One region of the Amphritea sp. HPY genome, then DNA from elsewhere that is predicted to be linked to it. Evidence: predicted binding sites of a transcription regulator. Region 1 holds the regulator's gene; the other holds the start of a gene.
The links. Region 1 encodes sigma-54, which starts transcription at its own class of promoters, with help from an activator protein. Its sites were predicted from a motif close to TGGCACNNNNNTTGCTNT; they were not measured.
Positions count from the first base shown of each region.

Region 1 (3,785 bases):
TTTGCAGATGCTCATCGCATGCTTCTTCCGGCACCAGCAGAACAAATAGAAGGTCTACCGGTTTACCATCGATAGCGTCGAACTCTATGGCCTGGTCCAGTTGAATAAGAATACCCAGTGCCTGGTTACAGTCCCTGAGCCGGCAATGGGGGATCGCAACCCCTTCTCCGATGCCTGTACTGCCGAGTCGTTCCCGGTTGATCAGGCCGCTGAATATTTCATCGGCGGTCATTTCCGGTTGTTGTTCGGCAATATGTCGGCTGACAATTTCAAGGGTGCGTTTTTTACTACCGCCTTCGAGGGCGCAGATGGCCCTTGAAGGTGACAGCAGTTCATTAATTAACATTATGGATAGATACTACTATTTGTGATTTTTCATTTTTTCTTTGTGCTTGATTACCTGACGGTCGAGTTTGTCGATCAGGCCATCAATTGCTGCGTACATATCGTCGTGCTCGTGGGTAGCAAATAGCTGACCGCCGGCAACGCGGACATCAGCTTCGGCTTTCTGGCGGGTTTTTTCCACGCTCAGGGTTACCTGTGCATTAGTAATGTTATCGAAATGACGTTCCAGTTTACCAAATTTAGAGTGTACGTATTCGCTCATTGAATCAGTCAGTTCAACGTGGTGACCAGTGATATTGATCTGCATGGTAATCTCCTAGTTGTCTATATTCGGGACTGAGCCCGTTTCCCACTAAATAATATTATTAAACCAGACGCTTGCGTTCATTAGAAGGCGGAATGCTAAGCGACTCGCGATATTTTGCGATTGTTCGGCGCGCAACATTTATGCCCTGATCATCCAGCAGCTGTGCGATCTTATTATCACTCAGTGGCTTGGCCGGATTTTCTGCTGCGACAAGTTTCTTGATCAGTGCCCTGATAGCGGTTGATGAACAGGTGCCACCATTTGCGGTGCTGACGTGGCTGGAAAAGAAGTATTTCAACTCATAGATGCCGGTCGGGGTGTGCATGAATTTCTGCGTGGTAACCCGTGAAATTGTCGATTCGTGCATCTCTACGGCATCGGCTATGTCGTGTAATACCATCGGCCGCATCGCTTCATCGCCATGCTCCAGAAAACCTTCCTGGCGGGCAACTATTTCCCGGGTAACTTTTAGCAGGGTGTCGTTGCGGCTATGCAGGCTCTTGATGAACCAGCGCGCTTCCTGCAGGTGGTTTTTCAGGTAAGTATTATCCGGGCTGCTATCGGCACGCTTGATCAGGCCGGCATAACCATCATTGATACGTAACTTGGGTGATACCTCAGGGTTTAACAGTACGTGCCAGACCCCCTGTTCTTTACGCACCAGTACATCGGGAGTAACGTATTCAGACTGGCTGCTGGTGATCATTGCGCCAGGTTTTGGGTTGAGGGTCTGAATCAGTTCGATAACTTGCTGCAGCTGGTGTTCTTTGAGGCGCGCCTTGCGCATCAGTTGCTTGTAATCATGGCTACCAAGCAGATGGATGTACTGAGTGACGACCTTGATCGCCTCGCGTCGGAATTCAGTATCTTCCGGCATCTGCTGAAGCTGAATGCTGAGGCACTCTCCGAGGTTGCGCCCGGCAACGCCAGGTGGATCAAACTGCTGAATACGGCGTAGTACGGCTTCAATCTCATCCAGTTCAATACTGTTGAGTTGTTCTTCATCCTGGGCCAGGAAGTGCTCGTGAATCGCTTCCAGAGTGACTGTAAGGTAACCATCGACATCGATACCATCGATCAGGCTGGTTGCGATCAGCTGATCGACATCGCTCATCGGGGTCAGGTTAAGCTGCCAGCTGAGGTGGTCCTGCAGGGTTTCGTCAGAGGTATCGTTAGACTCCATTGACATGTCTGAGAAGTCGCTGCTGCTTGAGGTCGAGGTTGAAACTGTCTGGAAGGTATCTTCCCAGGAGCTATCTGTGGACAGCTCTTCAGGAATATTTTCATTCCAGTCGCTATCGGCAACCTGGGTCTCTTCGCTTTCGGTTTTGACTACTACTTCCCCGGCTTCGCTGGTCGCCACAGGCGTTTCCTGCTCGGAAGAGTCGTGGTGCTCCTCTTCGGTAACTTCCAGCATCGGGTTCGATTCCAGGGCTTCCTGGATCTCCTGCTGCAGATCAAGCGTCGATAGCTGGAGCAAGCGGATCGCTTGCTGCAACTGTGGGGTCATCGTCAGGTGCTGACCGATTTTAAGTTGTAACGCTTGCTTCATAAAATAGAGATCACTTTACCGTAATGCTGGATCATTATTATCAGAGACGGAACTGTTCGCCAAGATAGGCTTGTTTTACCTGCTGGTTGTTCAGTATATCCTGCGGTGAGCCCTGAGCAAGGATATATCCTTCACTTACAATATAGGCCTGCTCGCAGATGTCCAGAGTCTCGCGGACATTGTGATCGGTAATGAGAATGCCGATTCCCTTTTTTTGCAGATGCTTGATGGTTTGCTTTATATCGCTGACCGAGATTGGGTCGACACCGGCAAATGGCTCATCAAGCAGTATAAAGGTGGGTTCGGTGGCCAGGGCGCGGGCAATTTCAACGCGTCGCCGTTCACCGCCGGACAGACTCATGCCAAGGCTGCTGCTGAGATGGGAGATATGAAATTCTTCCAGTAGCTGTTCCAGCTTTTGCTTTCGCTCGAGACGACTCAGTTCCTTGCGGGTTTCCAGTATGGCCATGATGTTGTCGTGCACGCTGAGCTTGCGGAAAATAGATGCTTCCTGGGGCAGGTAGCCAATGCCTTTGCGGGCACGGCCGTGCATCGGGTAATGTGTCAGCTCTTCATGATCAATTTTGATGCGGCCCTGATCGGCATCAACCAGGCCGACGATCATATAAAAACAGGTTGTTTTGCCTGCCCCGTTGGGACCCAGAAGGCCAACGATCTGACCGCTTTCTATGGACAGTGAAACATCTTTTACAACAGCCCGGCTCTTATAGCTTTTGGCCAGGTTTAACGCTTCCAGTCGACTCATTGAGGCTGCTCTTGTCCGGTCTCGGTTGGTTGCTCTGCTTCGGGTGTACTAATGGATTCAGTGCTGGACTCAGATTCGGTTTCCGGTACCGCCGGTTTAGGCTGGATTACCATCTGTACCCGCTCACCGTTGGAACTGTTGTCGCTGAATGCGTCGACAATGCTTTTACGCATGTCGTAAACAATCTTGTTGCCGCTGAATGTGTCGCTACCCTGGGTGACTTTAGCCTGACCGGTGATTGTCAGTTTCTGGGTCTTGATATTGTATTCGAGCCGCTGACCGTATGCGTAGGTGATCTCCTCACCTGGCGCAGGTTGCTGCTGATATTTGGCGGGTTTCCCTTTGGCAACGATGGCGCGTAAACCACTGTCATTCTGGCGAATTTCGACGCTGCTGCCGGTGATCTGCATGCTACCCTGGGCCAGCTCGACACGGCCTTTATATAAGGTGATGCCGCTCTGATCGTTGCGGGTCGCGCTATCGGCGCTGACATGGATCGGCTTGTTACGGTCGTCCGGCAGGGCCATTACCTGTACCGAAGCTGACATTAGCAGTAGCAGGGCTAGTTTGTTGATGGTGTTAGTTAACATTGTGTATCCCCTTAACCTGGGAGCGCAACTCTATGGTTCGGGTATCAAAAGTGGTTTTCATACCCACTCCGGTTGTTTTACCCATCTTGTTCGACAGTGTTACTTTTTTATCGGTTTCAGCAAAGCCTTTATCTGGAAAAATCATCAAAGATTCAGTGGTCATTATATTGGCCTCTTGTGAATCAGGATGGTCCTGTATGGTGACAGAGCCCGCCAGGTTGACGA
Region 1 covers NZ_CP194015.1:3,361,439-3,365,223, reverse strand. Annotated here, with positions in the region: gene ptsN (PTS IIA-like nitrogen regulatory protein PtsN) at 1-346, opposite strand, end outside; gene hpf (ribosome hibernation-promoting factor, HPF/YfiA family) at 362-652, opposite strand; gene ACQUQM_RS14980 (RNA polymerase factor sigma-54) at 711-2,204, opposite strand; gene lptB (LPS export ABC transporter ATP-binding protein) at 2,245-2,970, opposite strand; gene lptA (lipopolysaccharide transport periplasmic protein LptA) at 2,967-3,560, opposite strand; gene lptC (LPS export ABC transporter periplasmic protein LptC) at 3,550-3,785, opposite strand, start outside.

Region 2 (3,785 bases), 720 kb from region 1:
CAGCGCTTCGAGTTGGTGCTGGGCAAAATAGCCAATCTTCAGGTGCTCGCCGGACTTACGCTCACCTTTGAGCAGGTTCAGGTCAGCGGTAAGGCTTTTGATCAGAGTCGACTTACCTGCACCGTTAGGACCTAGCAGGCCGATTCTATCGCCAGGAGACAGCGTTAGCCCTACCTGGCTAAGGATTGTCTGGTCATAGCCCAGATCAGCCTTATCCAGGCTGAGCAGGGGGAAGGATATCTTGGCCGAAGCCTGAAAACTGAAAGTGAAAGGGCTATCGACGTGGGCCGGAGATAGCTGCTCCATTCTTTCAAGCTCTTTGACCCGGCTTTGGGCCTGTTTGGCCTTAGTCGCTTTGGCCTTGAAGCGGCGTACGAAGCTTTCGATCTCGGCAATCCGGGTTTGCTGCTTCTCAAACATAGACTGTTGCTGCGCCAGGCGTTCGGCGCGACGTTTTTCAAAGTCGCTGTAACTACCCTTGTAGAGATCGGTTTTCTGTTGATGCATATGTACGATATGGCTGGTTACCGCATCGAGGAAATCCCGGTCGTGGGAGATCAGCAGCAGGGTGCCAGGATAGCTGCGTAACCACTGTTCCAGCCAGATAGTGGCATCCAGGTCCAGGTGGTTGGTCGGCTCGTCCAATAATAGAATATCGGAATGGCACATCAGCGCCTGGGCCAGATTCAGCCTGATCCGCCAGCCACCGGAGAAGGTTTTGACCGGTCGCTCGGCATCGCCTGTGACAAAGCCCAGGCCATTGAGTAACAGGTGAGCCCGGGATTCGGCGCTATAGCCATCAATTGCATCGAGTTCGGCGTGCAGGCTGCCGATCAGATGGTGGTTGTCGTTCTGCTCGGCTTTGGCAAGCTGCTGCTGAATACGGCGCAGGCGGTGGTCACCATCGAGAATGTAGTCCAGCGCCTTGCGATCGCTATCGGCTACTTCCTGCGCCATATGGGATATAGTCAGGTTCGATGGTAGCAGAAGGTCGCCTTCGTCCGGCTGTAACTGCCCCATAATCAGTTTGAACAGCGACGATTTGCCGACGCCGTTTGCACCGATAATGCCGACTTTCTGATTGGCGTGGATGGTCAGCTGCGCTTTATCTAGTAAGCGCAGGGTGCCCCGTTGTAAGCTAAGTTGGTTTAACTGAATCATGGCGGCGGATTTTAACACAGATGTCAGACGATAATAGGCTCTGGGACTTTGCCCTGAAGATATATTCTGATCCTGAAGTAGCAGCGACCTGCCTGCGGTTGCAGGATGATTTCGGCCTGAGTGTAAATCGACTGCTGTTTGCTATCTGGCTGGCTCGGGAAAAACGCTTGCTGGGCGGGCAGTTACTGGATGACAGGCAACTGTCTGAATGGCATGACTCGGTGTTGCTGCCGTTGCGTCAGCTGCGTTACCGGGTGCGGGAGCAACGCCAGCAACAGAGCCTGGATAAACAGGGTTTTAATAACTGCTATCAGCAATTTAAACAGGCCGAGCTGGAAGCCGAGCGGGTGGAACTGAATCGGTTATATCAACTGGCCGATGATTGTTGCGCGAGTGAACGTGACCTGTCTGATCTGGCCCGCAGCAATCTTCGGGCCTGCCTGCAGCACCGTAATATTAAACCTTCGGCGAGCTTAGAAGCTTTGTTAGAGATGTTGATAATCAAGCTGAAACCTTAACTATTGCCGCCAGTTGACGAATACGGTGGTAATTGCCGGAACTTTTCAGTTTAATGGATTACTAACTGCTGATTACAGATACCCGAATATTAAGGAATGAAGATGAAAAAAACGCTGGTGGCGATAGCTGTAGCAAGTGTGATGCTGGTCGGTTGTGGCTCTGAAAAAGAGCAGAAAGTCGCCGAAGTAGAGAAACCTTATACCCTTGAAACTGAAGAGCAGAAGCTGGGTTATAGCCTGGGCCTGATGCTGGGTGAGCGGCTTAAGTCTGATGTCGAACAGTTGGACATTGAAGCATTACGCCGTGCTGTGGAGTCAGTCTATGCTGGTGAAGAGCCGCTGCTGACACCGGAAGAAGTTGAAGCCACCATGATGGCATTCCAGCAGAAGAAGGTAGCTGAGCAACAGGCTACGTTCACTAAAATGGCCGAAGACAACCTGACTAAGGGTCAGGCATTTATGGTTGAGAACGGCAAGAAAGAAGGTGTTGTGACCACTGAAAGCGGTCTGCAGTTCGAAGAGATGACCGCCGGTAATGGCGATAGCCCGGCAGCGACAGATACCGTTAAAGTACACTACCGTGGCAGCCTGATTAGCGGCACCGATTTCGATAGCTCATACAGTCGTGGCGAGCCGGTATCTTTTCCTTTGAATGGTGTTATTCCTGGCTGGACCGAAGGTCTGCAGTTGATGAAGCCGGGTGGTAAAGCTCGCTTGGTACTGCCTGCTGACCTGGCTTACGGGCCGGGCGGTATGGGCGAAGCGATCGGCCCGAATGAAACGCTGGTGTTTGAAGTTGAACTTCTGGAAGTAAATCCTGCGGAATAAACTGCAATATTGATCGATATACGAAAACCACCCTCCGGGTGGTTTTTTTTGGTCAAAAAAACATTTTTGACTGATTTTGTTAGTAATTATGAGCGCTTTTGACAGTTCATTTGTGAGCGCTTTTCAACATTATAATAAGCTGCAAGTCTAAGAGATGCTTAGTGTTTTCTGTACAGCACGCAATACGTTGCTAGACTGAGAAACTAATTAAGCACTAAACCAAATAAGAAAAATAAAAAGTGGAATGCTCTTTGCTGAGCCTCAACTTATGTAATTCAACCGTTTCTATGCGGACCGCTTTTTTTCTTAAAACAATGCGTTTACATGAAAGAGGATCTACCCGATGAAGAAAACCCTGATCTCTGCTACCGCTCTGATGATGGCTGTTTCCGGCTCCGCGATGGCGGGCACCCTGGAATCCGTTCAGGAGCGTGGCTCGCTGCAGTGTGGTGTAACCAGTGGTGTGCCCGGTTTCTCAGTGCCTGATGATAAAGGTAACTGGAAAGGCCTGGATGTCGATCTGTGTCGTGCCGTTGCTGCAGCTGTGTTGGGCGATGAAACAAAAGTTAAATTTATCCCGCTGACCGCAAAAGAGCGTTTTACTGCGCTGGTTTCCGGTGAGATCGATATGCTGTCCCGGGTTACTACCTGGACCCAGACCCGTGATACTCAGCTGGGTATTAACTTCGCGGGTGTTAACTACTACGACGGCCAGGGCTTCCTGGTGAAGAAAGAGCTGGGGCTGAAAAGTGTTTCAGAACTTGATGGTGCGACGGTCTGTGTACAGTCCGGTACGACCACTGAGCTGAATATGGCGGACTACTTCCGTTCTAAGGGCATTAGCTACACGCCGGTAGTATTTGATACTAATGACCAGGCGGCGCAAAGCTTCGATTCTGGTCGTTGCGATGCCTTTACCACTGACCTGTCTCAGGCTGCTGGCTTGCGCACCCGGATGCAGGACCCTTCCTCAATCGCTGCGTTACCACAAGTTATCTCTAAGGAGCCTCTGGGCCCGGTAGTGCGACAGAATGATGATCAGTGGTTTAACATAGTGAAGTGGACGCATAATGCGATGCTGAACGCTGAGGAGCTGGGTCTGACATCGGCTAACGTTGATAAGATGAAAGCTGAAAGTGCTGATCCGAACGTGAAGCGTCTGCTGGGTCTGGACGGACCTAAAGGTAAAGGCCTTGGTCTGGCTGATGACTGGGCATACCAGGTTGTTAAGCAAGTGGGTAACTACGGTGAAGCTTACGAGCGTAACGTAGGTAAAGG
Region 2 covers NZ_CP194015.1:4,078,002-4,081,786, reverse strand. Annotated here, with positions in the region: gene ACQUQM_RS18210 (ATP-binding cassette domain-containing protein) at 1-1,161, opposite strand, end outside; gene ACQUQM_RS18205 (TIGR02444 family protein) at 1,182-1,679, shown strand; gene ACQUQM_RS18200 (FKBP-type peptidyl-prolyl cis-trans isomerase) at 1,782-2,507, shown strand; gene ACQUQM_RS18195 (amino acid ABC transporter substrate-binding protein) at 2,851-3,785, shown strand, end outside.
Region 2: ACQUQM_RS18195 (amino acid ABC transporter substrate-binding protein) is a predicted target of sigma-54. The motif match lies at 2,748-2,765, and genes of this name have one in related genera.